Linked DNA regions of Azospirillum sp. TSH100. The protein of the gene in region 1 interacts with the protein of each later gene in a pairwise test. Links are inferred from orthologs where the notes say so. Each region holds a gene or a part of one and is shown in the gene's direction. Other genes may lie near its edges.

The links. The genes of interacting proteins can lie anywhere in the genome.
Region 2: the proteins of glnK (region 1) and E6C72_RS11685 interact in binary tests that used the Escherichia coli proteins (3 or more experiments, as listed by UniProt). The link is inferred for Azospirillum sp. TSH100 from one-to-one orthologs.

Annotation. Positions count from the first base shown.
Region 1 is NZ_CP039638.1:237,063-240,261, reverse strand. What follows is about bases 1-2,931. They hold glnK (P-II family nitrogen regulator), read left to right. Parts: upstream 1-1,262; coding sequence 1,263-1,601; downstream 1,602-2,931. Other genes in these bases: E6C72_RS26455 (aminotransferase class I/II-fold pyridoxal phosphate-dependent enzyme), read left to right, coding at 2,524-2,931; E6C72_RS26460 (DUF2239 family protein), read right to left, coding at 1,681-2,259; E6C72_RS26470 (UbiH/UbiF/VisC/COQ6 family ubiquinone biosynthesis hydroxylase), read right to left, coding at 1-868. Outside these bases: more of E6C72_RS26455, read left to right, coding at 2,932-3,199. UniProt on the Escherichia coli protein: Involved in the regulation of nitrogen metabolism. Regulates the activity of its targets by protein-protein interaction in response to the nitrogen status of the cell.
Region 2 is NZ_CP039634.1:2,464,677-2,468,301, reverse strand. Bases 250-3,606 are described here. They hold E6C72_RS11685 ([protein-PII] uridylyltransferase), read left to right. Parts: upstream 250-562; coding sequence 563-3,406; downstream 3,407-3,606. Other genes in these bases: ccoG (cytochrome c oxidase accessory protein CcoG), read right to left, coding at 3,467-3,606; E6C72_RS11690 (hypothetical protein), read right to left, coding at 250-332. Outside these bases: more of E6C72_RS11690, read right to left, coding at 1-249; more of ccoG, read right to left, coding at 3,607-3,625.

The DNA of each region.
Region 1 (3,199 bases):
GCGGCCAGGCCTCGCGCTTGGTCAGCAGCGTGATCTCGCCGAGATAGCCGCCGGACCGCCGTTGCAACTCGTCGATGAACTGGTCGTCGGGAAGCTTCAGATAGGTGTCGACCAGCGAGGTCTTCTCGCTCCACACGATGGAACAGCGGTTCTCCGTCATCGGCAGCACGGCGAAGGGACCGTTGGGCAGGAAATGCTCGACCGCGACGCCCTTGTTCGGTTCGGTGTGGCGGATGGTGCAGATGATGGCGCTCTGGTCGTAGGACCAGCGCCGCACCCTGATCCCGGCGCTCTCGCGCGCCATCGACCGCCGCCCGTCGGCGCCGACCAGCAGACGGCCGCGCACGGTGCGCCCGTCGGCCAGCCGCACCGAGACGCCGGACCGCTTGCGCTCCACCGTCACCGCCTTGGCCGGCGCCAGATGGACCAGCCCCGGCAGTTCGGCCGCGCGGGCGAACAGGGCGTGGCGGATGTCCTTGTTGTCCAGGATCCAGCCGAAGGGCTGATGCTTGCCCTCCATCGCCAGTTCGGTGTGGTCGTAATGGATGAACAGGGGCGAGAACTGGTCAGCGATGCGGATGTCCAGCATCGGGCCGGCCTTGTCGGCCATGTGGTGCCACACCCCCGCCGCCTCCAGCACCATCTTGGAGGCGTAGGAGATCGCGGTGGTGCGGATATCGAACTCCTGACCGCCCATGCGTTCGGGGCTGTCCTGGTCGATGCAGACCACCGGCACGCCGGCGCTGGCCAGCGCCGCCGCCATGGTCAGCCCGGCCAGACCGCCGCCCAGCACCACGACCTCCGTGGTGATGTCGCCGCCCAGCGGGGGGACGGTCGCGTTGCCCGATTCGGTGCCCGGTACGGCCATGATGCTCGCTGCCCTCTCGCTTTCGTCCATGCGCCACGCGGACCGGCCGGGCCTGACCCTTGCCGGCGCCACGGACGCGATCAGACAATTGTCGCACTGCGGCGTCCTGTCCAGTGTCCAGTCCCCGCCCGACGCGTGCAGACAGCCGGACAGATTGTCGCTGCATGATTTTAGGGCAAATGCCGCCCTTTTGGGCGCCCAATCAACAGGCATATTCCCATCGTTGCAGCGCATTTCAACCGGCACGATTCTTGTAATCGTTGATTTTTGCGGTCGACGCGAACAGGCTTGGGCCATCGGCGGGAGGACGGTACGGTGTCAGGCCGGACTGGTACCGCAACGGGGCGGCCAAAGCCTTACACGCGGCCGGAACAACGCTTTAAGGGGAAGCCACATGAAACTGGTTATGGCCATCATCAAGCCGTTCAAGCTCGACGAAGTGCGCGAGGCGCTGACGTCGCTCGGGATCCAGGGCCTGACCGTCAGCGAGGTCAAGGGCTTCGGCCGCCAGAAGGGCCAGACGGAAATCTACCGCGGCGCCGAGTATTCCGTGAGCTTCCTGCCCAAGGTGAAGGTCGAGGTCGCGGTGTCCGACGACCAGTACGAGCAGGTGGTGGAGGCGATCCAGAAGGCCGCCAACACCGGGCGCATCGGCGACGGCAAGATCTTCGTGCTGGAGATCGCCCAGGCCGTGCGCATCCGCACCGGCGAGACCAACGCCGAGGCGCTGTAAGGCTGCCGGCCAAACGGGGTCCGCTCCTTCCGGCGGGAACGGACCCGGCGGGCGCGCGTCCGCGCGCCTGCCCGCCTGTTCAGCCGCCCTCGCCCGGGCTGACGAAGGCATCCGCCGCCAGCGCTCCGGCATAATCGCGCAGGTCGGCCGGCCAGTCGGCCGTCAGCGCATCGAACCGCGACCGGTCCGCCGCATAAAGCGCCCGAACCGCCTCCTCATAGCCCGGACGGTCACCGGCCAATTCCAGCATGACGCGATAGGCGGCCTCCTGCGCCCGGCGCACGCGGTCCTTCGCCTCGCTCCCCTTGCGCGCCTCGTCCACCAGCTTGCGCAGAGCCACCGACGCCCCGCCCGGCTGGGCGTTCAACCACTCCCAATGACGCGGCAGCAGCGTCACCTCGCGCGCCACCACACCTAGCTTCGGCCGCCCCGGCCCGCGCGGCGGCGGCGATAGACGCCACGCAAGCTCCGCATCGCTTCCCCGCAGATCGAGGTCGATCACCTTTCCCGTGGCATCGTCGAAGACCAGCACGGGCGGCCCGTCCGGTTCCGCGTCGAGCGCTGCACGCACTGCCCGCGCAACGCTCAGCGCATCCCCGGCGGCAAGGCGGCGCTCGCCCCGAAACGCGGTGCAGAGGGTTTCGGCGGTGACGGTCATGGTCGGAGCTCCGGTTGTGATGCGCCTATTTTACCCGGATGAAAATTGGTCGTCAATATTGTCCGGATGAAATGGGGAACCCGCTCTCCCGCCCCGGGAGAGGGACAGCTTCCCTTGCTGTGACCGTTCGGCCACCCGCCACGCCCAAAGGTTCTGGGCGCTTGTGCCCCCGGTGCCCCGCCGATAGGATCGCCCTTCACGAGACGTGGCCGCTTCCCCAGGCCGGGGTGCGGCATCCGGGGTGCGAAGAGGGTTGCGGTCGCCATGGTTCTCACCGATTTCAGCGTCAACAGCGGTGCCGTCTTCAGCGAGGCGATCGGCAACGACCGGCTCGACCTGCTGACCGACTATCCCTTCACCCGGCTGGCCAACCTGCTGGCGCCGATCACCCCGCGCGCCAATGTCGCTCCCATCCTGCTGACGGTCGGCGAACCGCAGCATACCCCGCCCGCAATCATCGAGGAGACGCTGCGCGCCAGCGCCGCAGGCTGGAACAAGTACCCGCCGGTCGGTGGCACGCCGGAGTTCCGCGCCGCGGTCGGCGATTGGCTGACCCGCCGCTACGACCTGCCGGCCGGGCTGCTGCACGCCGACAGCTCGGTCCTGCCGCTGTCCGGCACGCGCGAGGCGCTGTTCATGCTGGCCCTGCTGGCAGTGCCGACGCAGAAGGCCGGACGCCAGCCGGCGGTGCTGATGCCCAATCCCTTCTACGCGCCCTATGAAGGGGCCGCGGTGATGGCGGGGGCGGAGCCGGTGTTCCTGTCGGCGACGCGCGAGACCGGCTTCCTGCCCGACCTCGACGCCCTGACGCCGGAGCTGCTGGAGCGCACGGCGCTGTTCTATCTCTGCACCCCCGCCAACCCGCAGGGGGCCGCGGCGACGCCGGCCTATCTCGCCAAGGCCATCGGGTTGGCCCGGCAGTACGGCTTCGTGCTGGCGG
Region 2 (3,625 bases), on another replicon or contig:
CGACGCCTTGGGGCGGCGACCATCCGCAATCCCTGCACCTTGTACTGCGCCTGGACGATCGACGCCCATCCCATGCGGATCAGCGTCAGCTTCACCGCGTCCGACAGATCGTCGCCGGTGACGAGGTCGGTCACCTGCCACATCAGCGTGTCGTCCACCGACCGCGGATACATCGCGGCAATCCGCAACAGCCGCGCCATCAGCGCCGCCGTCGTCTGCCGTCCCAGCCCGCGTTCGGCCAGCGTCAGCGCGTCGTTCAGCGCCGCCAGTTCCCGCCGTCCCTTCAAGGATGACTCCTTCGCCGTGCGCTCCGCGATCGTCCGGCCGGTCATGACCCGTCTCCCGTATTACGCTCCAAACAGGATCAGTTTGACCACGCAATACTGGTGCCGCTGTGACGGCGGTCACAACCGCAGGCATAAGCAGGGGCCGGCCTCTGGTTTTCCAGTGCGGACGTGCTACCTGAAGGCTTTACCGCTATAGTGCGGCCGTTGCGGCCATATCACGATCGCCCAATCGCCGTCTCAAAAGCCGATCCAAAAGCGAAGGTTTCCCCCGACCGATGCTGTCCCGTTCCAAGGTGCCGTCCCCGCCGGAATCGCCCGCGCCCGCCATCCCGAACAAGCGCGCCATCATCTCCCGCCGCAAGCTGTCGGGGGAGCTTGAGGATCTGGTCGCCGAGCATGGCACCGGCGACAAGCTGCGGCCGGCGCTGATCGCCTGCCTGCGCAAGGCGCTGGCCGAGGGCAGGGCGGAGGTGCGGCAGCGCTTCGACGCCGGCGGGTCGGGCGAGCAGTGCGTGCGGGAGAACTGCTATCTCGCCGACCGGGTGGTCGGCACGCTGGCCGACTTCACCGTCCGCTTCATCTTCCCCACCGCCAACCCGACCTCGGGGGAGGTGTTCGACGTGGCGGCCACCGGCGGCTACGGCCGTGGCGAGCTGGCGCCCTTCTCCGACATCGACCTCCTGTTCCTGCTGCCCTACAAGCGCACGCCGCGGGTGGAGCAGGTGGTCGAATACATGCTCTACATCCTGTGGGATCTGGGGCTGAAGGTCGGCCATGCCGTGCGCAGCGTCGACGAGTGCATCCGCCAGTCCAAGGCCGACGTCACCATCCGCACGGCGATCCTCGAATCCCGCTATCTCTGGGGGCCGGGCAAGCTGTTCGCCGAGCTGCGCAAGCGCTACGACAAGGAGGTCGTCGCCGGCACCGGTCCCGAATTCGTCGAGGCCAAGCTGGCCGAGCGCGACAACCGCCACCTGAAGATGGGCGACAGCCGCTATGTGCTGGAACCCAACCTGAAGGACGGCAAGGGGGGCTTGCGCGATCTCCAGACCCTGTTCTGGATCGCCAAGTATCTCTACCGGGTCGAGGGCGTCGACGAGCTGGTCGGCAAGCATGTGCTGACGCCAGAGGAGGCGCAGCGCTTCGCCAAGGCGCAGAACTTCCTGTGGACCGCGCGCTGCCACCTGCATTACCTGACCGGCCGGCTGGAAGACCGCCTGACCTTCGATGTCCAGACCAGCATCGGTGCCGCCATGGGCTACACCGACCATGCCGGCACCAAGGGCGTCGAGCGCTTCATGAAGCACTACTTCCTGGTCGCCAAGGATGTCGGCGACCTGACGCGCATCTTCTGCGCGGCGCTGGAAGCGGAATCGAAGCGTCCGCCGAAATTCAACCTGCTGCGCCTGGCCTCGGTCGCCCGCCGCAAGGACGTGGACGGCTTCATCGTCGACGGCGAGCGGCTGAACGCCCGCAGCGACAAGCAGTTCAAGGAACAGCCGATCGACATGATCCGCCTGTTCCACACCGCGCAGATGAACGACATCGACATCCATCCGGCGGCGCTGCGCTCCATCACCCGCTCGCTGTCGGCCATCGGCCCGAAGCTGCGCAACGACCCCGAGGCCAACCGCCTCTTCCTCGACATCCTGACCGGGCCGAAGGATCCGGAGATCACGCTGCGCCGCATGAACGAGGCCGGGGTGATGGCCCGCTTCATCCCGGACTTCGGCCGGGTCGTCGCGCAGATGCAGTATGACATGTACCATGTCTACACGGTGGACGAGCACACGCTGTTCGCGCTCGGCATCCTGCACAAGATCGCGTCGCGCGAGCATGCCGACGAGCTGCCGCTCTCCACCGAGGTGATCCACAAGGTCGTCTCCAAGCGTGCGCTCTACGTCGCCGTCCTGCTGCACGACATCGCCAAGGGCCGCGGCGGCGACCATTCCGTGCTGGGCGCCCGCGTCGCCGAGAAGCTCTGCCCCCGCCTCGGCCTGACGGCGGAAGAGGCGGAAACCGTGGCGTGGCTGGTGCGCTGGCACCTCGCCATGTCGCACACCGCCTTCAAGCGCGACCTGGAGGACGACAAGACCGTCCGCGACTTCGTGGCCCTGGTCCAGTCGCCCGAACGCCTGCGCCTGCTGCTGGTTCTGACCGTCGCCGACATCCGCGCCGTCGGGCCGCAGCGCTGGAACAACTGGAAGGCCACGCTTCTCCGCGAACTCTACAACCGGTCCGAAGAACTGATGTCCGGCGGCATGACGGTGGAGGGCAGGGGCCGGCGCATCCAGGCCGCCCAGGCGGCGCTGCGCGCCGAGCTGACCGACTTCGACGACGAGGCGTTCGAGCATCACAGGGGCCTGGGCTATCCCGGCTACTGGCTGGCCTTCGACACCGACACGCTGGCCCATCAGGCCCGCATCGTCCGCGAGGCGGAGCGCGAGCAGCGCCCGCTGACGGTGGAGACCCGCGTCGACCGCGGCCGTGCTGTGACCGAGGTGACGATCTACGCCACCGACCACAGCGGCCTGTTCTCCCGCCTCGCCGGGGCGCTGGCCGCCTGCGGGGCCGACATCGTCGATGCCCGCATCTTCACCATGACCAACGGCATGGCGCTCGACGTCTTCTCGGTGCAGGACGCCGCCGGCGGCGGGGCGTTCGAGAGCGGCGACAAGCTCGCCAAGCTGTCGGTGATGATCGAGAAGGTGCTGTCCGGCCAGTTGAAGCCGCTGAACGACCTGTCGACCCGCCGCACCACCCAGGCCAGCCGCACCCGCGTCTTCCATGTGCCGCCGCGCGTGCTGATCGACAACAACGCCTCGACCACCCACACGGTGATCGAGGTCAACGGCCGCGACCGTCCCGGCCTGCTCTACGACCTGACCCGCGCCCTGTCGAACCTGACGCTTCAGATCAGCTCGGCCAAGGTCTCCACCTTCGGCGAGAAGGCCATCGACGTCTTCTATGTGAAGGACGTCTTCGGCCTGAAGGTGACGCATGAGGGCAAGCTGGCGAAGATCAAGGAACGCCTGTTGAGCGCGCTCGACGACCCCGCCAGCGAAGCCCCGCCCCCGGCGACGGTCAAGCGGACCCGGACGAAGGTGACGGGGGCGTAGAAGAATAAGCCTCTCCCCCCTCGGATACCCTCTCCCGGGGTGGGAGAGGGTACTCTTCCCTCACGGCGCCATGAACACGCTGGCGTGTTTGCCGGCCTCGCCGCTCGCCTGATCCTTGGCGATCACCGCGACGTCCGTCGAGCCCGACTTGACCGCCGCCGGCGGCACCTTCACGAACACCCGGAAGGTCGCCACCGAGTCCGCCTCCGCCTTCAGCGT